DNA from 2 places in the Rhizobium sp. ZK1 genome. Region 2 is predicted to be linked to the other one. Evidence: predicted binding sites of a transcription regulator. Region 2 holds the regulator's gene; the other holds the start of a gene.
What was found. The regulator LexA, encoded in region 2, represses DNA repair genes until DNA is damaged. The targets are predictions, from matches to a motif close to TGTTCNNNNTGTGTTCNG.
Positions count from the first base shown of each region.

Region 1: ACK9YZ_RS02570 (PA0069 family radical SAM protein) is a predicted target of LexA. The motif match lies at 5,753-5,770, and genes of this name have one in related genera.

Region 1 is NZ_CP180586.1:498,326-510,307, forward strand. It holds gene ACK9YZ_RS02535 (cell wall hydrolase) at 1-419, shown strand, start outside; gene ACK9YZ_RS02540 (AtpZ/AtpI family protein) at 803-1,141, shown strand; gene ACK9YZ_RS02545 (F0F1 ATP synthase subunit A) at 1,200-1,952, shown strand; gene ACK9YZ_RS02550 (F0F1 ATP synthase subunit C) at 2,019-2,246, shown strand; gene ACK9YZ_RS02555 (F0F1 ATP synthase subunit B) at 2,325-2,945, shown strand; gene ACK9YZ_RS02560 (F0F1 ATP synthase subunit B) at 2,949-3,440, shown strand; gene ACK9YZ_RS02565 (ribonuclease HII) at 3,669-4,361, opposite strand; gene ACK9YZ_RS02570 (PA0069 family radical SAM protein) at 4,527-5,684, opposite strand; gene ACK9YZ_RS02575 (glycosyltransferase family 2 protein) at 5,824-6,342, shown strand; gene ACK9YZ_RS02580 (hypothetical protein) at 6,521-6,835, shown strand; gene moaB (molybdenum cofactor biosynthesis protein B) at 6,859-7,410, opposite strand; gene ACK9YZ_RS02590 (4-(cytidine 5'-diphospho)-2-C-methyl-D-erythritol kinase) at 7,410-8,303, opposite strand; gene ACK9YZ_RS02595 (tetratricopeptide repeat protein) at 8,310-10,142, opposite strand; gene ACK9YZ_RS02600 (polyprenyl synthetase family protein) at 10,334-11,350, opposite strand; gene ACK9YZ_RS02605 (DUF2007 domain-containing protein) at 11,460-11,687, shown strand; gene ACK9YZ_RS02610 (tRNA1(Val) (adenine(37)-N6)-methyltransferase) at 11,692-11,982, shown strand, end outside.
Region 2 is NZ_CP180586.1:1,499,273-1,511,254, reverse strand. It holds gene ACK9YZ_RS07835 (pyruvate dehydrogenase complex dihydrolipoamide acetyltransferase) at 1-1,204, opposite strand, end outside; gene ACK9YZ_RS07830 (pyruvate dehydrogenase complex E1 component subunit beta) at 1,220-2,617, opposite strand; gene pdhA (pyruvate dehydrogenase (acetyl-transferring) E1 component subunit alpha) at 2,633-3,679, opposite strand; gene ACK9YZ_RS07820 (FtsB family cell division protein) at 3,826-4,146, opposite strand; gene eno (phosphopyruvate hydratase) at 4,291-5,565, opposite strand; gene kdsA (3-deoxy-8-phosphooctulonate synthase) at 5,706-6,551, opposite strand; gene ACK9YZ_RS07805 (VOC family protein) at 6,548-7,435, opposite strand; gene lexA (transcriptional repressor LexA) at 7,632-8,354, shown strand; gene ACK9YZ_RS07795 (ComEC/Rec2 family competence protein) at 8,335-10,758, opposite strand; gene gltA (citrate synthase) at 11,050-11,982, shown strand, end outside.

The sequences.
Region 1 (11,982 bases), 1.0 Mb from region 2:
GTGTCTTTTCCGCCCGCGAACAGCAGTGCCTGGCATCGGGCATCTATTTCGAGGCGCGCGGTGAATCCTTGAAGGGGCAGGCGGCCGTCGCGCAGGTCATCCTCAACCGGGTCCGCAACCCGGCCTATCCGAAGACCATCTGCGGTGTCGTCTACCAGAACGAAGACTGGCGCAACCGCTGCCAGTTTTCCTTCGCCTGCGACAACATCAAGGACCGGGTAAATTCGCAATATCACTGGCGCGTCGCCCGCGATGTCGCCATGGCCGTGACCGCCGGCAGGATCTGGCTGCCGCAGGTAGGCTCCGCCACGCATTACCATGCCGTCTATGTCCGGCCGAACTGGGCCAGGACCATGGAAAAGGTCGGCCGCATCGGCATGCATGTCTTCTACCGCACCTATGGCGGCGGCTGGAGCTGAAGCGTGTCCGCGAAAGCGTGCGGCGGTTTTGCGACAACGACATGCGGGAAACAAAAGCGTAAAGCGTGGCGAGCGATCCGAAAGATCGCGACATGCTTTAGGCAAAAGGGCTGCTGATTGCCGATTTTTCACCGTCCGGCGCCGTTCGAGCACGGATTCTTTCGGTGAAATCGGGTCCGAGTAGCCGAATTCGGCTTAAATCCTTGATTCTTCGCGGCTATTTTATGGCTGGACACAAGCTCTCTACGCCTTGACTATGCTAATCCCTAAAACTATGTTGCGCGCGACTTCAGAACGGGCCGGGAGGTTCTTTAACCTTCGCGTCCGTGGTTCGGAAAACCGGGGTAGCGGGATTGCGGGCGACGGGAGCGGAGGAGAGCACGATGGCGGATGACCGCGAAGAAAGTCTTGAGCAGCGCCGTCGGCAGCTGGAAGCGGAACTTGCCTCCAAGCGTGTCGATGACAGGAAGGAAGAAGCGCGGGAGGCCAGCGCCGAGCAGAGCCGTAAAGGTTATGCCCAGGCGATGAAGCTTTCGAGCGAATTCATTTCCGCCATCGTTGTCGGTGCTGTGCTCGGCTGGCTCTTCGACCATTTTGTTGGCACGACGCCTTGGGGGTTGATTGTTCTTCTGCTTCTTGGATTCTGTGCCGGCGTTTTGAATGTTCTGCGCGCTGCGGGGAAGGTCGCCCAACCCCTGGATCGTCAGAACACTGATAAATAGGGCCGTCTGGCCAGTGCAATTTCCGCCTCTTGGGCGGGCCAAAGAGAGAGAGCAACCGGTGTCAAACGATCCGACCCATCAGTTCCAGATCTTCAAGATTGTGCCGATCGAGATCGGCGGGATTGATTTTTCGTTTACCAACGCATCGCTCTTCATGGTGGCTTCGGCTGCTGTTGCCGCTGGCTTCCTTTATTTCTCGACCTCGAACCGCGCCGTCGTTCCCGGTCGTTCGCAGTCGCTCGCCGAAATGTCCTACGAGTTCATTGCCGGCATGCTGAAGGAAGGGGCGGGCACAAAGGGAATGAAGTTCTTCCCGTTGGTCTTCTCGCTCTTCATGTTCGTGCTGACGGCAAACCTGCTCGGCATGTTCCCGTATTTCTTCACGGTTACCAGTCAGATCATCGTCACCTTCGCGCTGGCGATCCTCGTCATCGGCACGGTGCTCGTCTACGGCTTCTATAAGCACGGCTTCCACTTCTTCAATGTCTTCGTGCCCTCGGGCGTGCCGGGCATTCTATTGCCGCTGGTCGTCGCGATCGAAATCATTTCCTTCCTGTCCCGTCCGATTTCACTCTCTGTTCGTCTTTTCGCCAACATGCTCGCCGGTCACATCACGCTGAAGGTGTTCGCAGGCTTCGTCGCCTCGCTTGGAGCCCTCGGTGCAGTCGGTGTCGGCGGAGCCGTTCTTCCTCTGATCATGACCGTCGCCCTGACCGGTCTCGAGTTCCTCGTTGCCTTCCTCCAGGCTTACGTCTTTGCGGTGCTGACTTGCATGTACCTCAACGACGCGATCCATCCGGGCGGGCACTAAGGATAACGACATCGACGTCAAAGGGCGTCAGTCATTCGCCGCAACAACCATTTAAAGGAGTTCAACATGGACGCGGAAGCAGCAAAGTTCATCGGTGCAGGTCTGGCTTGCTTTGGTATGGCCGGTACGGCTCTCGGCCTCGGCAACATCTTCGGCAGCTACCTCTCCGGCGCTCTGCGCAATCCGTCTGCTGCTGACAGCCAGTTCGGCCGTCTGGTATTCGGCTTCGCCGTTACGGAAGCTCTGGGCATCTTCTCGCTGCTCGTCGCTCTTCTCCTCCTCTTCGCCGTTTAATATCGGTGGATTGACGGATCACGGCCTGCGAACAGCAGGCCGTGATCCTTTGCATTTGCAGTACACCTGGAGGTGAGCATGTATTTTGTGACCCCGGCCTACGCTGAAGAGGTCCCGGCGGGAACCGCGACGGATGCGCATGCCGCTCCGGCTGCCGGCGAGGTCCATACCGAGACCGGCGTTGCCGAAGGCGAGCACGCGCGTGGGCCTTTCCCGCCTTTCGATTCGTCGACCTACGCATCCCAGCTTCTCTGGCTGGTGATTACGTTCGTCATTTTCTACCTGCTCATGCAAAAGGTCATCGCACCGCGCATTGGCTCGATCCTCGAGCAGCGTCACAACCGCATCTCGCAGGATGTCGAAGAGGCCGGGCGCCTGAAGGCTGAGGCTGATGCCGCTGTCGCAACCTACGAAGGCGAACTCGCCGCTGCCCGCGCCAAGGCAAATTCGATCGGCACTGCCGCTCGCGACGCCGCCAAGGTAAAGGCTGAGGGTGATCGTCGCGCTGTCGAGGCAAGCCTGACCGAAAAGCTGAAGGCTGCCGAGGCTCGTATCGCCGATGTGAAGGCAAAGGCTTTTGCCGATGTCGGCGCCATCGCCGAGGAAACCGCAGCGGCCGTTGTCGAACAGCTCATCGGCGGCTCTGCTGCCCAGTCTGATGTCGCAGCTGCCGTTGCAGCAGCCAAGAAGGAGGCTTGATCGATGGAATTTGCTTTTGATGCAACTTTCTTCGCCTTTGTTGGCCTTGTTCTCTTCCTGGCGCTGATCGTTTACCTGAAGGTTCCGGGCATGATGGCGAAGTCGCTTGACGACCGTGCCGACCAGATCCGCAACGAGCTGGCAGAAGCCAAGCGTCTGCGTGAAGAAGCCCAGCATCTGCTCGCTGAATACCAGCGCAAGCGCAAGGAGGCTGAAGCTGAAGCAGCGCATATCGTTGCGGCTGCAGAGCGCGAAGCCGAAATGCTGACCGCTGAAGCGAAGAAGAAGACGGAAGAGTTCGTCGCCAACCGCACGGCTCTTTCCGAGCAGAAGATCAAGCAGGCCGAAGCCGACGCAATGAAGGCTGTTCGCTCCGCCGCAGTCGATCTCGCCATTGCAGCCGCTGAAGCCGTGATCGGTAAGCAGGCTGATGGCAAGGTTCAGTCCGAGCTCTTCGGTCAGGCCGTCGGCGAAGTGAAGACCCGTCTGAACTGAGCTGCAGCGCTGCAGGATTGGAAAAGCCCCGCTTCGGTGGGGCTTTTTGTTTTTGGCAGATGCCGTGTGATTGGCGTGATGTGTGAGCTTTTGATGGCTGCGCGACGCACCTAAGAGCGGGCCCGTTGGAAACCCGGCTCAGAAGCGCGCTGTATGAGGCAAATGGCCTGCCTCCGGCGCTTCCCGCCCCCCGAGGCTCGCAAGGAAACGAGGCGGTGGCGCTGGAGTCTACTCCTCCAGCATCTCTCCATTCACCTCTCCCACGACGCCGTCCTGGCGCAGTGGCCGGAAGCTCATCCGGTGCAGCGGGCACGGCCCGTGCTTCTCTATGCCGGAGCGATGCTGCGCCGTGCCATATCCGACATGAGCGGCAAACCCATATTCGGGAAACACCAGATGCGCCCGCGCCATCATCCGGTCGCGCGTCACCTTGGCGACGATGGAAGCGGCGGCGATCGAGACGGACCGTGCGTCACCCTTCACCACGGCCTGCCCAGGGCAGTCGAGCCCTACAGGCACGTCCAGCCCATCCGTCAGTACATAACTTGCCGGTATGGAAAGACCGCGGATCGCACGGCGCATAGCGTCGAGGCTTGCCTTGCGGATATCGGTTTCGTCGATGCGTGTAGGGCTGGAGGAGGCGATGGAGACTGTTGCGGTCGCAAGAATTTGGACGAACAGTTCCTCGCGCCGCTGCGCTGAAAGCTGCTTGGAATCGTTGAGACCCTCGGGAATGCGCTTGGGATCGAGGATCACGGCTGCAGCAACGACAGGACCGGCAAGCGGTCCGCGTCCGGCCTCATCTGCGCCCGCAACAGGCCAGTGACCAGCCTTGCGGGCTTTCAGCTCCAGCCGGAAATCCGGCACGAGGGGAGCCTCTTCAAAGAGCAGAGGAGAATCGGGTGACGTGCGACGTTTCATGCGATTGAACCTCGCACGCCAACCCGATTTCCTGCAAGCCCCCGGATCAGGGCGGCGACGACCGGGGGCGGCCCAGCGGATGGTGCGGTCAGGGCCATCCGCGGGAATTGCGTAAGGCAGAAGACGCAGGGCAGGTCTTCTTTACGCCTCACGCAAGCTCGTTAATCACAGCAGCGAAAGCTGCACGCCGCTGCCATTGGGCGGCACAAACAAGTCGTCGCGCAGGGCAAGGCTTCGACGGGTCAGCTCAAGCCGCTTTGCCGCCATCTCGAAGCGGCGGGCGATCTGCCAGGCATAGGGTCCCGCACCCTTCATGCGCTTGCCGAACTCGGCATCATAATCCTTGCCGCCGCGCATCGAGCGCACCAGCGACATGACATGGCGATAACGATCAGGATAATTCTGCAACAGCCAATCGCGGAACAGCGGGCTCACTTCCAGCGGCAGCCGCAGAAGCACATAGCTCGCTTCTTCAGCACCCGCCGCCTTGGCGGCATCCAGGATGCGTTCCAGCTCGTGATCGTTGAGTGCGGGGATGACCGGCGCGGCCATCACTGACGTACGCACACCAGCCTCGGAAAGCCCACGGATCGCCTCCAGCCTGCGCGTCGGCGTCGATGCCCGCGGTTCCATGAGGCGGGCAAGTTTGCGGTCGAGCGTCGTCACTGAAATGCCGACACGCACGAGGTTCTTTGCCGCCATCTCCGTGAGGATATCGAGGTCGCGCAGGATCATCGCCGACTTGGTGACGATCGCCACGGGATGATTGGCCTTATTCAGCACTTCGAGGAGTTGCCGCATGACGCGCCATTCCTTCTCGATCGGCTGATAGGGGTCGGTATTGGTACCAATCGCGATGACGCGCACCTTATAGCCCGGCTTGGCGAGTTCGCGCTCCAGAAGCTTAGGCGCATCCGGCTTGGCGAAGAGCTTGCTTTCGAAATCCAGCCCCGCCGAAAGGCCCATATAGGCATGCGTCGGCCTGGCGAAACAGTAGATGCAGCCATGCTCGCAGCCGCGATAAGGGTTGATCGACCGGTCGAAGGAAAGATCGGGAGATTCGTTGCGGGTGATCGCCGTGCGCGGCTTTTCGACCTGCACATCCGTCTTGAAGGGCGGCAGTTCCTCAAGCGTCTGCCAGCCATCATCGAAGGTTTCGCGTTGTGTTGGCTCGAAGCGGCCGCTGGGGTTCAGCCCCGCACCGCGGCCGCGCCGCCGGTCAACTTCGATGCGCAGCCCCGAGGCCGCGATCATCGCATCGGCAATATCAGCCGTATTGGCAGGCGCAAATGCGGCCTGCCCTGCAAGGGACTGTGGTCTCATCGGATTCTCCAGCGGCGGAAAACGCTCGATCCCGCTCGTTTTGATGATTAAATTCCTATCGGCAAAAAGAGAACAATGCAAGAACAAAATGAGGAAAGTCCCGCTGGCAAAATTTTGTGCGGCGCTCTATAAACAGGCAATGTTGACTGTCGTTCTTGAATGCCAGGATCAGGAATCTGAGCTGGCCCAGACTCTATCGGTATTGGTGGCAGGCGCCGTGGAAGGCCTCGTCAGCGATGTGGTCGTGCTCGATCACGGCTCGCGCGACGGCACGGCGCGGGTGGCGGATGCCGCCGGCTGCCGTTTCCATTCACAATGGGATATCAAGGATATCATCCGATCCGCCCGCGGCGAATGGCTGCTCTTCGTCGAGCCGGGTGCAAGACCGCAGGCGGGCTGGATCGACGAAGTCTCGGAATATGTGGCCTTGAATAAGGTCTCTGCGCGCTTTACCGCCTCGCGTGTCTATCGACGCCCCTTTTTCCAGCGTGTCGGCCGTGCCAGACCACCGCTGGAACTCGGCCTGCTCATGCCGAAGAAACTTGCCGTATCCGCTGCAAAGAGCGGCATGCGCCTTACCGAATTCGTCAGGGCGCAGAAACCACGCCAACTCTCCAGCGAATTGATTCCCTCCTGGGTTGCTCGCGCCGCGCGATAGCTGCACTCCTCGATATTGCGAAAAGATGGCGCTCAATAGAATTTCGCGCTATAATTCCAGCATGGCGCCGCCGAAGCGCCTCGCTTCGTAACGGATGGCCATGGAATGCCGGTGAGCGGCAGAGCAGGTCAGCGAAAATCTCCTCTTCTGCCGGGTACCCGGCGAAAGGAGGTGCGTCATGCTGCGCAATATGGTCCACGGCCTGCTGGCCGTCATATTGACGACATTGGTGATCGCGCATCCGCTTCCGGCAGCATCGCAGATGATGCGCAGTTGCGCAGGCCGATCCGAGATCGTCAATTTCCTGGACAGCAGTTTTGCTGAAAAGCTCATGGCAGTCGGACTGATCAATCAGAACGCCATTCTTGAGGTTTATGCCGCTGAAAGCGGCAGCTGGACGCTCGTCGTCACGGATGTTCACGGCATAAGCTGCGTAGTGCTGTTTGGTGATAGCTGGGACACAATGCCCAAGCTGCCGGGCCTTGCGACATAGGGAAAGCTGCTGCTGTAGCAAGTCTACTTCGTCGCGCCGCGTTTCAGGTGCTCGTCCAGACGCGGCATGATCTCCACGAAATTGCAGGGCATATGGCGGTAGTCGAGCTGCGCCTCTAGGATGCCGTCCCACGCATCCTTGCAGGCGCCGGGAGAGCCTGGCAGCACGAAGATGAAGGTGGCGTTGGCGACACCCGCCGTGGCGCGCGACTGAATTGTCGAGGTGCCGATCTTGTCGTAGGAAATCCGGTGGAACACCGCCGAAAATCCATCCATCCGCTTTTCGAAGAGTGGTTCCAGGGCGTCGGGTGTCACGTCGCGGCCAGTAAAGCCGGTCCCGCCCGTGGTGATGATGACGTCGATTTCCTTGGCTTCCGTCCAGGCCCGCACGCGTGCGGTGATCCTCTCGCGGTCGTCAGGCACGATGTCGCGGTCGATCAACTGATGTCCGGCTTCCGCAATCCGTGCCGCGAGCGTATCGCCGGATTTGTCATCGGCCAGCGTGCGCGTATCCGAAACTGTCAGCACGGCGATACCGAGGGGAACAAAAGCGCGCGTTTCGTCTAAGCCTGCCATCATACACCTCCTGCAAAAGTCTCCGTTGCCTGGAAATACCAGTCCGGGCGGGCGGCGTGAAGACGCTCGGCTGCACGCAACGCAGCAACGGGTGTCTCGAAGATGCCGAAGCAGGTCGCGCCAGAGCCGGACATGCGGGTGAAAAGCGCGCCTTCCGCTGTGAGCATGTTCGAAATCTCGGCGATTTCAGGAACCAGCTCTCGCGCCGGCGGCTCGAGATCATTGCGTGTCGCCCGTATGGCGTCCATCCAGTGCGGCGTTTTGATCAGGACCAGCGGAGGATTGTTCTTGGTCGCAAGCCGCCGGAAAACCTCGGGCGTGGAAACACCTTTCAAAGGGTTGGCAAGCACCATGGCGAAGGAGGGTAGGGCATCGGCCGTCTCGATCTCTTCGCCGATACCGCGTGCGATCAACGGCGCGCTTTTGAGGCACATCGGCACGTCGGCTCCAAGTTTCAGTGCCAGTGCGGCAATGGTGTCAGCCGGAAGTGCAACATCCCACAGGCGCATCAGCCCGCGCAGCGTCGCTGCGGCATCGGCGGAACCGCCCCCGATGCCGGAAGCGACCGGCAGGTTCTTTTCCAGATGGATGCGAACAGGCGGAGCCCCGCCTGCCGCTTCCCGCAGCAGGTCACGCGCCTTCAGTACCAGATTGGTGCCGGGATCATCGGCAAGCACATCGGCGAACTGGCCGGAAAGCGTGAAATCATCGGCATCGGCAGCCGCAAAACCCAACCGGTCGCCGTGCCGTGCAAACGTCACCAGCATTTCGAGAAGATGATAGCCGTCAGGCCTCTGGCCCGTCACATGCAGGGCAAGATTGATTTTTGCGCAGGCGTCTTCAGCAATGGCGAAGTCGCCGAGCCCGGAAAGCAGCATGCCCGCTTCAGGCATGCGGCGTCAGGATTTCTTGTCGACCGGCGGCGGCGTCACCGGCTGCGGGTCCGGCTGCTTCTTGTCGACGGTCTTAGAGTCGTCATCCTGTGCAGGCAAACCGTTGGCGACCTTTTCCTTGATCTTCGGGATCTGAGCTTCCTCGGGTTGCGAGGCGAGCGCCCGGTTCCACTGATAGACGGCTTCCAGCTTGCGGCCCACACGCCAGTAGGCATCGCCGAGATGGTCGTTGATTGTCGCGTCGCCAGCCTTGATCTGCGCCGCACGTTCCAGCTCGTCGACAGCATCGTTGTAACGGTTGAGGCGGAAATAGGCCCAGCCGAGCGAATCGATGATGTAGCCGTCGTCAGGACGGAGCTCGACGGCTTTCTTGATCATCTCAAGGCCTTCGTCGAGGTTGCGGTTCATGTCGATCCAGGAATAGCCGAGATAGTTCAGAACCTGCGGCTGGTTCGGATTGAGGTCGAGCGCCTTGCGGAAGTTAGGTTCCGCCTGATCCCACTTCTTCAGCCGCTCATAGGCGATGCCACGCTGGAAGAAGACGCTCCAGTCAGCGCGGCCCGGCAGCGGCCCGATAACCTCGACAGCCTTGTCGTAATTGTCGGCCATCGCCTGATAGTCTTTGGCGTCGGAAAGTACGCTGCCATAGGCGAGATAGCTTCTGACATCCTGCGGGTCGGACGTGATCAACGCCTGCAGGTGCTTGCGGGCCTCGTCCACCTTGCCGCCCTGGGCGAGCGCCAGGCCGAGCTGCAGTTCGGAAATGCGGCGCATCGGTGAATTCGCCGGCACTTTCTGGTAAAGCGCGATCGCACGGTCCATCTGGTTCTGCTTCTCGGCAATGCCGCCGAGCAGCACCAGCGTATCGGCGCTGTTCGGATCAAGCGCGTTGGCCGTCTGCAGATAGAGCGAGACAATGTCTTCGGCGCCGTCACGGTTCAGCGCGCCGCCGACAGAGAAGAGCACGCCGGCAGCCCCTTCTTCGGCGCTCTTGACCTGCTGCTCCTGCTTCTCGCCTTTCTCTATGCTGTCGCGCAGCGCGTTCAGAGGTGCGTAGTTCGGCAGCAGGTTGTCACCGACCGAGACGGCGTCGAGCGCCTTCTGCTTGTTGCCCTGCGAGGCTTCGAGGCGGGCGAGCGCCATGATGGCGCGCAGGAAGGTGTCAGGGGCAGTCGCGCCGCCTTCCTTGTCCAGCACGGCATCGTTGAGATGCCGGCGGGCGGATTTGACGTCGCCGTTGACGATAGCGATCGCACCGGCATTGTAGTTCTGGAAGATGCGGACCCAATCAGGTCCCTTCATCTTCTCGACCATCGCGAGCCCTTCCTTGCCGCGGCCGGCGCCGACGCGCGCCCAGGCAAGCAAAAGGTCGTTCATCATGCGGTCGAGATCGTTCGGCCCGTCATATTTCAGGATCGATTCCGCCGTCTTGAACTCGCCGCGGCGCATCGCATCCATGCCGCGCACGATCGTGGTAATCCGCTCGACGGTCGGGTCGCCCTTCAGGTCGTTGGCATATTTCACGCCATCCTTGATGTCGCCGTTGAGCAGCAGCGAGATCATCAGGCGTTGGCGGATTTCCGGATTGCCCGGCTCGATTTGCAAGGCTTTCTTGTAGAGCTCGATCGCCGTCGGATAGTCATGGTCCACATCGGCCGTGCGGGCAGCGAGAAACGCGCCCGAGAAAGTGGTGACGCTGTCCGGATCGAAAGTTACGGTCTTGCCGGCATCATCCGCCTTGGCCGCGTCTTCGGCGTTCACGCCGCCGATCCCACCGAGCGAAAGGACCGCCGCCAGGGCTGCGCTCGAAAGGAGACGGGTGACAAATCTCTGCCGCATTAGAAAACCTTTCTTCAGGGACGGCCGGAGCAACGCGCCGACCGCAAAATCAGTTGCAAACACTGATTCACAACAGGATGGCTTTTTTGAAGCGGCCCTGCAAGAAATTCAGGCTACGTTCAAGGACGTTTGATTAGCGCACGCCGCCCAAAGCTGTGTAGGCGGTTTTGTGCCTAAGATCGCGACACGCCTTAGTTTACGCGCTCGATGCAGAAGTCGATGACTTCCATCAGGGCTGATTTCCAGGGGCTGTCCGGCAGCGGCGCGAGCGCGTCCCGCGCAATCGTTCCATAGTGGACTGCCCGCTGGATAGTGTCGTTCAGCGTGCCATATTTAGTGATCAGGCCAAGCGCCTTTTCCAGATTGGCATCGCTGCCGTTGCCGCCCTCGATCGTATCGCGCCAGAAAGCGCGTTCGTCCTGCGTGCCGCGGCGATAGGCGAGGATGATCGGCAGCGTAATCTTGCCCTCGCGGAAGTCGTCGCCGACATTCTTGCCGAGATCGGCAGCCTTGCCGCCGTAGTCGAGCGCGTCATCGACGAGTTGGAAGGCGAGGCCGAGATTCATGCCGTAGGATTTCAGCGCATTGCGGCCGGACTTGTTGGTCTCGGCAACGATCGGCCCGACTTCGGCGGCGGCGGCAAAGAGTGCCGCCGTTTTGGCGCGGATGACGGACAGGTAGTCGTCCTCGGTCGTTTCCATATTCTTTGCGACGGAGAGCTGCAGCACTTCACCTTCGGCGATGACGCAAGCTGCAGAGGAAAGCACGTCGAGTGCCTCCAGCGAGCCGACTTCCACCATCATGCGGAAGGCCTGACCGAGCAGGAAGTCGCCGACGAGAACGCTTGCCTGGTTGCCCCAGATCGTCCGCGCAGTCGACTTGCCGCGGCGCAGGTCGCTTTCGTCCACCACGTCGTCATGCAGCAGCGTTGCCGTATGCATGAACTCGACCGAGGTCGCGAGTTTGATGTGGTTCTCGCCCCGGTAGCCGAAGAGCGAGGCTGCGGCGAGCGTCAGCATCGGCCGCAGGCGCTTGCCGCCGGAGGAGATGAGATGGTTCGCCACCTCCGGGATCATCTGGACATCGGAGCCGGCCTTGGAAAGGATAAGCTGGTTCACTCGCTCCATATCGGCCTTGGTGAGGTCCACCAGCGGCTTTATGGAAGCCAGTTTGTTTTTGTTTTCTTCAAGCGGTATGACCACGCCCAACGACCCGGACTCCTGTTCATTCGTTGCCTTTGACAATAGAAAGGGGCGATGGAGGCGGCAAGGGGTGAATTGTCGCTGCCAGCAAATTCGGAAGGGAAAATGACGGCAAATGCATGAGCTTATCCGCGCAAACGACCCTGTCCTGCTCTCATTTGCCGAGAGCCTCATGAAGGATGCGGGCATTGCTTGCTTCATCGCCGATCAGGGCATGAGCGTGCTGGAGGGCTCGCTCGGCATGCTGTCGCGCCGCCTGCTGGTAGACGAGGCGATGGCCGATCAAGCCCGGCGCATCTTGACCGATGCCGGCCTCGGGGCTGAGCTTCGGGAGCGGAAGTGAAAAAATGACGCAGGCCGTGGCTGACACCATAGACGCCTTTCATCGCGGCCTCTTCTACATCGTCCAGCCGAAGGGTAGGGGGCATCGTGCCGGCATGGATGCCATGCTGCTAGCTGCCCTCGTCGCCGATGATCGCCCAATAAAAGTGGCCGATCTCGGTGCTGGTGCAGGTGCGGCGGGTCTTGCCGTTGCGTCCCGCCTTCCGAAGGCTGAGGTCGTGCTATTCGAGCGATCGGCAGAGATGGCCAACTACGCCCGCCGCAGCATCGACCTGCCTGACAACGCCCATATGGCG
Region 2 (11,982 bases):
TGACGCGCTGTTCGCCAGCGCCGACTGCGAGGATCGTCGCATGCGGCGGGTTGATGACGGCTGCGAAATTCTTCACGCCCATCATGCCCATGTTGGAGACGGAAGTCGTGCCGCCCTGATATTCCTCGGGCTTCAGCTTGCGGTCCTTGGCGCGCTTGCCAAGGTCGCGCATTTCATTGGAGATGACAGAGAGCGTCTTCTCTTCGGCCTTGCGGACGATCGGGGTGATCAGGCCGCCGGGGATCGAGACAGCTACACCAACATCGGCATGCTTGTGTTTGACCATGGCGTTTTCGGTCCAGGAAACGTTGGCATCCGGAACGTCGCGCAGCGCCAAAGCCATGGCCTTGATGACCATGTCGTTGACCGACAGCTTGTAGGCCGGAGCGCCGTCCTTGCGGGGAGCGGCATCGTTCAGCTGGGCACGCAGCGCCATCAGCGCATCGAGCTCGCAATCGACCGACACGTAGAAATGCGGAACGGTCTGCTTGGATTCGACGAGGCGACGGGCAATCGTCTTGCGCATGCCGTCATGCGGCACGAGTTCGTAAGAGCCCGGTTCGAAGAGCTTGAGCACGGCTTCGTCGGATGCGCCCTTCGGAGCGGCAGCGGCCGGAGCCGATGCAGCAGCCTGCGTGGCAGCAGCGGCGGCCGGAGCGGGCTTAGCGCCGCCGCCTGCAGCAGCAGCTTCGATATCGCTCTTGACGACGCGGCCATGTGGACCGGTGCCGGCAACGGCGGAAATATCGATACCGGCTTCCTTGGCCAGACGACGAGCAAGCGGTGAAGAGAAGGCACGCGCACCGCCAGAGGAGACCGCAGCGGGTGCCGGTGCAGCAGCCGGAGCCGACGGCGCCGGAGCAGATGCGGCCTCAGTCTTTGGTGCTTCAGCCGGAGCAGCAGCAGCTTTCGGTGTCGGAGCGGCAGAGCCGGCGCCGCTTGCAGCAGCGGCGACATCTTCGCCATCGGCGGCGAGAACGGCGATCAGGGCATTGACCTTCACGCCTTCGCTGCCGGCCGGAACGACGATCTTGGCGACCGTGCCCTCGTCGACGGCTTCGACTTCCATCGTCGCCTTGTCGGTTTCGATCTCGGCGATCACATCACCGGACTTGACCTTATCGCCTTCCTTGACCAGCCACTTGGCAAGATTGCCTTCTTCCATGGTCGGAGAGAGGGCGGGCATCGTGATATTGATCGGCATCGAAAGGCCCTCTCCTTATTTGTAGCAAACGGCTTTCACCGCATCGACCACTTCGCCGACATTCGGAAGCGCGAGCTTCTCGAGGTTGGCGGCGTAAGGCATCGGAACGTCCTTGCCGGCAATCGTCAGGATCGGCGCATCGAGGTAATCGAAAGCCTGCTGCATCACGCGGGTGGCGATTTCGGTGCCGACGGAGTTCTGCGGATAGCCTTCTTCGACGGTGACCAGACGGCCGGTCTTCTTCACGGATTCGATGACGGTCGGAAGATCCATCGGACGAAGGGTGCGCAGGTCGATCAGTTCGACATCGATGCCGATCTTTTCGAGCTCAGCAACCGCCTTCGTCGCATAGGTCATGCCGATGCCGAAGGAGACGACGGTGGCATCCTTGCCCGGACGGTGGATGCGGGCCTTGCCGATCGGCAGAACGAAATTATCGAGCTTCGGCACATCGAAATGCTGGCCGTAGAGAATTTCGTTTTCGAGGAAGACGACCGGGTTCGGATCGCGGATCGCGGCCTTCAGCAGCCCCTTGGCATCGGATGCCGTGTAGGGCATGACGACCTTCAGGCCGGGGATCGCGCTGTACCAGGCTGCATAATCCTGGCTGTGCTGGGCGCCGACGCGAGCAGCAGCACCGTTCGGGCCGCGGAAGACGATCGGAGCGCCCATCTGGCCACCGGACATGTAGAGCGTTTTGGCAGCCGAGTTGATGATCTGGTCGATCGCCTGCATGGCGAAGTTGAAGGTCATGAACTCGACGATCGGCTTCAGGCCGGCCATGGCGGCACCGACGCCGACGCCGGCAAAGCCGTGTTCGGTGATCGGCGTGTCGATGACGCGGCGAGCGCCGAATTCCTGCAGAAGGCCCTGGGTGACTTTGTAGGCACCCTGGTATTCGGCAACTTCCTCGCCCATGACGAAGACGCTGTCGTCAGCGCGCATTTCTTCGGCCATGGCGTCGCGCAGCGCTTCGCGCACCGTCATCGACACCATTTCGGTACCAGCCGGAATTTCCGGGTCGTTCGGCACGAAAGCCTTGGGCTCGGCCGGAACAGGGGCAGCAGCCGACCCGGTATTCGTCGGCTTCTCTTCCTGGGCAACCTGCGGGGCAGCGACCGGAGCCGGCTGAGCGGCGGCAGGAGCGGCGGAGATCGCGTCGGCCGATTCGCCTTCCTGCAGCAGGACCGCGATCTTGGCGTTTACCTTGACGTTTTCAGTGCCGGCCGGAACCAGCAGCTTGCCGATGACGCCTTCATCGACGGCTTCGACTTCCATCGTCGCCTTGTCGGTTTCGATTTCGGCAATCACGTCGCCGGACGTGACCTTGTCACCTTCGTTCTTGAGCCACTTGGACAGCGTGCCTTCTTCCATCGTCGGAGAAAGGGCGGGCATGAGGATATCGATAGGCATGGGTTCCCTCCCCGATTAGAGCAGAATGTCGGTGTAAAGCTCGGATGCATCCGGCTCCGGATCAGCCTGCGCAAAATCGGCACTGTCGGCGACGATATCGCGGACTTCCTTGTCGATCGCCTTCAGATCGTCCTCGGTCGCCCAGCCCTTTTCCATCACGCGCAGGCGAACCTGCTCGATCGGGTCCTGCTCGGAGCGCATCTTCTGCACTTCTTCCTTGGTGCGGTATTTCGCCGGGTCAGACATGGAGTGACCACGATAGCGATAGGTCAGCATTTCCAGTATGATCGGCCCCTTGCCGGAGCGGCAGTGTTCGAGCGCCTCATCGGCAGCAGCCTTGACGGCGCGAACGTCCATCCCGTCGACCTGCATGCCGGGAATGCCGAAGCCGGAACCGCGGAGCGAATAGTTCGACTGCGCCGTCGCGCGGGCTGTCGAGGTGCCCATGGCGTAACGGTTATTTTCGACGATATAGATGATCGGCAGCTTCCAGAGAGCAGCCATGTTGAAGCTCTCGTAGACCTGACCCTGGTTGGCAGCTCCATCGCCGAAATAGGCAACAGCAACCGAATTGTTGCCGCGGTACTTGTTGGCGAAGGCGAGACCGGTGCCGAGCGACACCTGCGCACCGACGATGCCGTGACCGCCGTAGAAATGCTTCTCCTTGGAGAACATGTGCATGGAGCCGCCTTTACCGCGTGAATAACCGCTGCGACGGCCGGTCAGTTCAGCCATGACGCCGCGGGCTTCCATACCGGTAGCCAGCATATGACCATGGTCGCGATAGGCCGTGATGACCTGATCGCCTTCCTTCTGCGCCATCTGCATGCCGACGACGACAGCTTCCTGGCCGATGTAAAGGTGACAGAAACCACCGATGAAGCCCATGCCGTAAAGCTGGCCCGCCTTTTCCTCGAAACGGCGGATGAGCAGCATCTCGCGATAGGCCTTCAGCTCCTCATCGCGATCGAAATCGGCGATGGGACCGCCATTCGATGCCTTGGCTGCGGATTTCGCACTGGTTTTGCGGCTGGAAACGGTCGCGGTTTTGCGCAACGCCATTCAACCCTCCCTATGGGTTTATCGGTTCTCAGGTGGCGCGTACCATAGGGAAGAAAAATGACCACAGCAATGCCATAATTGCATGGCTCATATTCGCCGGTAAATTATTGATAAAAAACAAGAAAATGCAATTAACCTAAATTCGGTTAATTGCGGTAATGATTGTAAATGACAATCTCGTCCGCGCGCGACATGTTGAGCTGATACCGCGCCTTTTCGTCGAGCATATCCCTGTCCAGCGAGCCGTCGCTGAGGAGCGCTACCTGCGCCTCTAGATGCTCGCGCTCGGCCTTAAGCACCGCCAATTCCCTCTCGCGCGCGAGACGCTGGCGCTCGAACGCCTCCGTCGCACGCAGACCATAATCGCCATGGATGCAATGATAGCCGAAATAGGAGAGAAAGGCGACCGTCATGGCCGGAATGACGAAGCGACCGGTCTTTCTCTTCTTGTGATGCTTTGTCCACATATACGCATGCTCTACGCATTACCAATCGTTTCAATTTAACGCGCAGAGATTAACCGTTCGTTGACTCTGAGCCCCTCCCAGGCAAGCGCAACAAAAAACCCGCGCCGAAGCGCGGGTTCCAAATGCCTGATTTATAAAGCCGTATTAGCCACGAATGATGGAACGACCGGCATACTCAGCCTGCGGGCCGAGACCTTCTTCGATGCGGATGAGCTGATTGTACTTGGCAAGGCGATCCGAGCGCGACAGCGAACCGGTCTTGATCTGACCGCAGTTGGTGGCAACCGCAAGATCGGCGATCGTGGAGTCTTCCGTCTCACCCGAACGGTGCGACATGACGGCGGTGTAGGCTGCCTTGTGCGCGGTATTGACGGCGTCGAGCGTTTCCGTCAGCGAGCCGATCTGGTTGACCTTGACGAGAATGGAGTTGGCGACACCCATGCGGATACCGTCGCGCAGGCGAGCCGAATTGGTGACGAAAAGGTCGTCGCCGACGAGCTGGCACTTCTTGCCGGCGAGATCGGTCAGCGTCTTCCAGCCTTCCCAGTCGTCTTCGGCCATGCCGTCTTCGATGGAGATGATCGGATACTTGGCAGCGAGTTCGGCAAGGTATTCAGCCATGGCGCCCGGCTCGAGCGTGCGGCCTTCACCTTCCATCACATACTTGCCATCCTTGAAGAATTCCGTCGAGGCGCAATCGAGGCCGAGGTAGATGTCCTCGCCCGGCTTGTAGCCGGCTTTCTCGACCGACTTCATGATGAAGTCGAGGGCTTCCGGAGCGCTCTTCAGACCCGGGGCAAAACCGCCTTCGTCGCCGACATTGGTATTGTGTCCCTGGGCGGCGAGTTCCTTACGCAGCGTATGGAAGACTTCCGAGCCCATGCGAACAGCTTCACGGATCGAATCTGCGCCAACCGGTAGGATCATGAATTCCTGGAAATCGATCGGGTTGTCGGCATGTGCGCCGCCGTTGATGATGTTCATCATCGGAACCGGCAGCAGGTTTGCGGCAGCGCCGCCAACGTAACGGTAGAGCGGCAGGCCGGAAGCCTCTGCGGCAGCCTTGGCGACGGCGAGCGAAACGCCGAGGATGGCGTTGGCGCCGAGACGCGACTTGTTCGGCGTGCCGTCGAGTTCGATCATGATCTTGTCGATCTGGATCTGGTTTTCGGCGTCGATGCCGCCGATCGCGTCAAAGATTTCCGTGTTGGCGGCCTCGACGGCCTTTTCGACACCCTTGCCGAGATAGCGCTTGCCGCCATCGCGCACTTCGACAGCTTCATGCGCGCCGGTCGAAGCACCCGAGGGAACAGCTGCACGGCCCATGCTGCCGTCTTCGAGATAGACATCGACTTCGACGGTGGGGTTACCACGGCTATCGAGAATCTCGCGGGCGATGATATCGGTAATTGCAGTCATGGTTTTTTCCTGCTCGTGGGTGGATAAATCGTTTGAAACCGTCTTAATCGAAGGTACGCAAATTACAATGGCGCTTTGCGACACCTCCGGCCTGCCTGTCTGATCGTCGCTATAACACGATCATGTCAGGCTTTTGACTGTCAGCCCTTGGCAATCGCATCAAAGGCGAGCAGCTTTTCCAGAAGCCGCGGCATATCCTTAAGATAGACCATGTTCGGGCCGTCGGAAGGGGCATTGTCCGGATCCTCATGGGTTTCGATGAAGACACCCGCAACGCCGGCGGCTACGGCAGCACGCGCCAGCGTTTCAACGAATTCGCGCTGGCCGCCGGAGGAATCGCCCTGCCCGCCCGGCTGGGCGACGGAATGCGTGGCGTCGAAGATAACAGGAGCGCCCATCGCCGCCATGATCGGCAGGGAACGCATGTCGGAGACCAGCGTGTTGTAGCCGAAGGAAACACCGCGCTCGCAAAGCAATATATTCGGATTGCCGCTGGCATTCAGCTTGCCGAGGACATTCTTCATGTCCCAGGGCGCGAGGAACTGGCCTTTCTTGACGTTGACGACGCGGCCGGTCTTGGCGGCGGCAACGAGAAGATCCGTCTGGCGGCAGAGGAAGGCCGGGATCTGCAGCACGTCGACGGTTTCAGCGACAATGGCGCATTGTTCTGCCGTATGAACATCCGTCAGGACAGGAAAGCCGAATTCTTTCTTGAGGTCGTCGAAAACCTCCATCGCCTTTTCGAGGCCGATACCGCGCTTGGCGGAAATCGAGGTGCGGTTTGCCTTGTCATAGGAGGTCTTGTAGACGAGGCCGATACCGAGCTTGTCGCACAGCTCCTTCAGCGTGCCGCCGACCATGAAGGCATGCTCGCGGCTTTCCATCTGGCACGGACCAGCGATGAGCGAAAGCTTGGCAGAATTGGAAAACAGAACCTGGCCAGCGCCCTCGCCGATCCGGACCTCTGCATTGGTATTGGAGCTCATGGTGTTTCCTCGAAGGCGAAGAGCGTGCCCTGACCGGGCGCGGGCTTCACAAGAATACGGTTGGCCTTGCGTGTATAGGTCACCCCGTTAGCAGCCAAATGCGCTTCTGTCACGGCCAGATCAGCAACCGCAAAGAGGATCGCCCGGCCGCGCAGGCCGCGATCGCTATCCGGCGTCGCCAGATCGAAATAGGCCTCCAGCCCCTCTGGGGTCATCAGGCTGATCTTTGCGTTTCCGGTCGGCACCTCCAGCCCGAAACTCGTGACATCCGCAGAAGCGGCTTTTGCCGCCGCGCGAACGAACTCGCCGAAAGCTGTCGGCTCGGGCGCCGCGAGCGCGATCTCGGCAATGCCTGTCACGCCATTGGCATGGATCTCCAGCGCGCTGCGGTCGGCCGGAAGCGGGTTGATGCGCTCGACAGCGAAGAGAAAAAAATCCGGTGCCCGGAGGTCACCAGCGAAAGCGAGCCGGAAGCCGGCAACACTTTCTGCACCGTCAGGCATTTTCACGGAACGTTCGAACTGCAGCACAGAACCTGCACTGATGCCACTCTTCACGAATCGAGCGTGTTCGTGCTTCGCATCCGCTGTCACAAAGGCGATGGCGGACAGTCCCTCGCTGCCGCAGCGGAAACGGAAAGCCTGATTGCGGGCAGTGAACACATTGCCCTCACGCGCCGTCTCCTCGCTCTCCTCCACACTCGCGACACCCAATGGCTCAAGGTAGGTTTTATCGGTAAAGAAAACACAGGCATTTTCAGTGCCGAAGGGATGGCGGGCATCGGGCGCGACGGTGAAACCGAGCTTGCCCAGCCTTTCGCGGGCAAGCTCGATATCGGTAACCGGCAAAACGAGATGATCGATCGGAAGCATATCCTGGGTCATCAGCTACTCTCCAGCATCACCAGGATGATGTGCTTCAGCAGGCGCTACGAAGCAAGGCCGGGCAGGCTTTCCGCAGATAAAAATAAAATTCTCAGCAGAATGAACAGAAGTTTTACGAAAATTTAGCCACTTGCGGAACACATATGGAACATATAGTGTCCGTTCTGGATTTGTTTCAAGACTGGGGTTAGACGCCATGCTCACGCGCAAACAACAGGAACTCCTTCTTTTCATTCACGAAAGGATGAAGGAGTCAGGCGTTCCGCCGTCTTTCGATGAGATGAAGGATGCGCTGGATCTGGCCTCGAAATCCGGTATTCACCGGCTGATCACGGCGCTCGAGGAACGCGGCTTCATTCGCCGGCTTCCGAACCGGGCACGCGCGCTCGAAGTCATCAAGTTGCCGGAAGCCTACAGCCCAAGCCTGCAGCCTCGGCGCGGCTTTTCGCCGAGCGTCATCGAGGGCAGCCTCGGAAAGCCTCAGCCGTTGGCTCCCGCTCCGGCAAAGCCTGCACCTGCTGCCGACAACGGCAATTCGATTTCTGTGCCGGTCATGGGGCGCATCGCCGCCGGCGTGCCGATCTCGGCAATCCAGAACAATACGCACGACATCAATGTTCCCGCCGACATGCTGGGCTCGGGTGAGCATTATGCGCTCGAGGTTCGTGGCGACTCGATGATCGAAGCCGGCATCTTCGATGGCGACACGGTCATCATCCGCAACGGCAGCACCGCCAATCCCGGTGATATTGTCGTGGCACTCGTCGACGAGGAGGAAGCGACGCTCAAGCGTTTTCGCCGCAAGGGTGCATCGATTGCACTCGAAGCAGCAAACCCCGCTTATGAGACGCGCATCTTCCCGCCGGATCGCGTCAAGGTCCAGGGCAAGCTCGTCGGCCTCATTCGCCGCTATCACTGACCGGTGACGTACTGGCGTCTGCGAAACTGTCGCTGCGCCAGTCATAGGCACGGTGGCGCATCCAGGGCCGTCGCAACGTGTCGAATGCAGTTGTGATCTCAGTTCCCTTATCGGTAAAACGAAGTTCGACGGAGCCTGTTCTGCGTAGTGTCTCGCCAGTAAAGAGCAATGCGCCGGAGCGACAATGGTCAAACGGCAAACGGACAGGGGTAACGACGATATCGGCCGTATCGCAGGCCGGCCCGAGATAGGCTGCATTGTCGATGATCGTCAGTTTCTTTCCATTCCCGAGCAAGGTAGTGCACCAGGCGCCCTTCTGGCAGGAGAAGCGCGATGGCGAGCTTGCTGCGGCATGTCTCATTGCTGCTCTGGCTTCGTCCTGCTGATCCCGTGACAGCTGCAGCCGTTTGCCTTCAGGCGCAGCGGGGACATTGACAGCCTGGAGCATGAACGGCTTTCGATGCTCTTCCATGGCAAGCGCCCGCTGCCATTGTTCGAAGATGAAGGCAGGAGGCTTTTCGCGATTCGAAGCTATCGCCTCTCCATCGACAACAGCAACCAGGCCGCCATCTTCGGCGATGGTGATGTCGGGCATCGCCTCGACCGGAAGCAACGCGACGGCAAGCGTGGAAACCGCAACGATTGCTGTTCCGGCGTGCCGCAGTCTGGTTCTGAGCAAGGTTAGCAGCAGAAACCCGAAGACGGCTGTCGGGAAGTACCAGCCGGGCAAACGGCCCACATCGATATTGCCGCCCCAGCTCGATACCGTCTTTGCGATTTTTATCACCAGATCGAGCCCGAAGCCTGCGACCTGCCACATCGGGCCATCGAGGCCAAAAGGCATCAGCAGCATCGCCAGCATCCCGGCAGGCATGACGATGAAGGAAATGACAGGCATGGCCGCGAGATTTGCCGGCAGGCCGTAGGCAGTCAGCCGGTGAAAATGCTCGATCGAAAACAGCGCGGTCGAGAAACCGCCGATGAGCGACGTCAGGAAAATGCCGCCGAAGAAGCTGCCAATCATGAGGACAGGTTTGAGGATCGGCAGCTTGGCAAAGGCATTCTCCCGCATCGGACGCACTTTCCAGAGGTCGTAACCGGCGACCAGGGCAAGCGTTGCGGCAAAGGACATCTGGAAACTCGGCCCCAGCACCTCCGATGGCGAGACTGCGAGGATTAGGAGCGCGGACAGCGCCACGTTTCTAAGGCTGATCGACGGCCGGTCAAAGAAGACGGCAACCAGCATGATCGCCATCATGATGAAAGCGCGTTCGGCGGAGACGGCAAAACCCGAGATCAGATAATAAGCCGTCACCGCAGCGAGCGCGCCGGCCGCCGCGATTTTCTTGGTCGGCCATGCCTGGGCAATGGCGGGAAAAAGACTGAGGATGACCCGCAGGCCGACAAAGAAGATGCCGGCGGAGAGCGCCATATTGAGACCGGAGATCGCGATGATGTGGGCAAGGCCGGATTGCCGTAGCGCCTCGGTCGTTTCATCCGAGATCGCCCGTCTCTCATCGGTGACAAGTGAAGCAGCAAAGGCGCCGGTATCACCCGGCAGGACGGAGCGGATTCGATCGCCGATGCCGCTCCTGAGCCGATAGAGCCATTCCAGGGTCGCCTCACCGAACGAGCCCGCCTGCTGCGGCTGCGACGCAGCCTTTTTCGGCGCACCATAGAAAAAGCCGTTGGCACCAATGCCATCGAAATAGGCGCTGAAAGCAAAATCGTTGAGGTGGGGAAGTGCCGGTCCCGCCGGAGGCGTGAGACGTGCCCTGCCCTCGATGACGTCACCAAGCTCAAAGGGCTGCGTGGCGCCCCGGACCAGGACGGAAATGCGCTTGGGTGGACGCTTGATCTCAGGAGCATCCGTTCCGGTAACAGCAAGAATATAGCGCCAGCGCCCTCTTCCATCGCCTTCGCGACGCTCGATGCGGCCGGTCACCGTTGTCGTTACGGCGGAATCCAGGATCAAGGTCCGCGCCCGCCATGTTTCGACCTGTGCCGAAAGCATTCCACCGGCAAAGAGAAGCAGAGCAAGCAGCGTCGCCCGCAATTGCGTCCGGCCATATCCGCAGAGCGCAACGGCAAGGAGGAGGACAAACAGGCAGAGACCAAGCGAGACGACCGGAAAATCCGAAACTGCCAGAAACCAGGTCGCGGCACCCGCACCGAGAAAGACCGGCGAGAAGAGAATGAGGCGACCGTGGCCAGCCTCTTCCCCGGCCATGCGAATAGACGATTCGGCGTGTTGTTTCGCAATGCCAATCAGCCGCCGCTGCAGCGGAACAGCAGCTTGCGTCCTTACCGGTTGCGTCACAATGGCGCGCGGTGCGACATCGGCAAAATCCATCTTGGCATCAACGGATTGCGCCTGCCGTTCTCTTGTCTCGAACCCCGTCATAATCGCTTGGACCCGCCCCCCGGATATCGGCAGAATGCAACCTGTGTTCAAAACGCGCAAACAATAATCGATTGAAATACGAGGAAAATTCACGCGAACGAAAAATCCAGTCAAATCATGGTGTTCTGATATGCATGGGGCTCATCGCTGCACTGCCTAAAAGATGATGCCGCGATGCACAAAATGGCATCACGGTAACTTGGCATTAGCTTCGCGATCATATAGCTATCGCTTAGGACGCTTAACTCTTATGGCGCTTTTGCGGCGCCACCGCCACTCCGGAGGATCAGCATGACGGATCAAAGCGCAACAATCAAAATCGGTGACAAATCAGTCGACCTCGCCGTCCGAAAAGGCACGGTCGGACCTGACGTCATCGATATCGGTGCACTTTATAAAAATACGGCCTCCTTCACCTACGATCCCGGGTTTACGTCGACCGCATCCTGTGAATCGAAGATCACTTATATCGACGGCGACGAAGGTGTTCTGCTGCATCGCGGTTACCCGATCGAGCAGCTTGCCGAGCACGGCGACTTCCTGGAAGTCTGCTACCTGCTGCTCTACGGCGAACTGCCGACCGCCGCTCAGAAGAAAGACTTCGACTATCGCGTCACGCACCACACGATGGTGCACGAGCAGATGAGCCGCTTCTTCACCGGCTTCCGACGCGACGCCCACCCGATGGCCGTCATGTGCGGCTGCGTCGGCGCGCTTTCGGCCTTCTATCACGACTCCACCGACATCACCGATCCGCACCAGCGCATGGTCGCCAGCCTGCGCATGATCGCCAAGATGCCGACGCTCGCTGCCATGGCCTACAAGTACCATATCGGCCAGCCCTTCGTTTACCCGAAGAACGACCTCGATTACGCGTCGAATTTCCTGCGCATGTGCTTTGCCGTTCCCTGCGAAGAATATGTGGTCAACCCGGTGCTTTCGCGCGCCATGGACCGCATCTTCATTCTGCATGCCGATCACGAGCAGAACGCCTCGACCTCGACGGTCCGCCTCGCCGGTTCTTCCGGCGCGAACCCGTTCGCCTGCATCGCAGCCGGCATCGCCTGCCTCTGGGGTCCCGCTCACGGTGGCGCCAACGAAGCAGCCCTCAACATGCTGACGGAGATCGGCACGGTTGACCGTATTCCCGAATATATCGCCCGCGCCAAGGACAAGAACGACCCGTTCCGCCTGATGGGCTTCGGTCATCGCGTCTACAAGAAC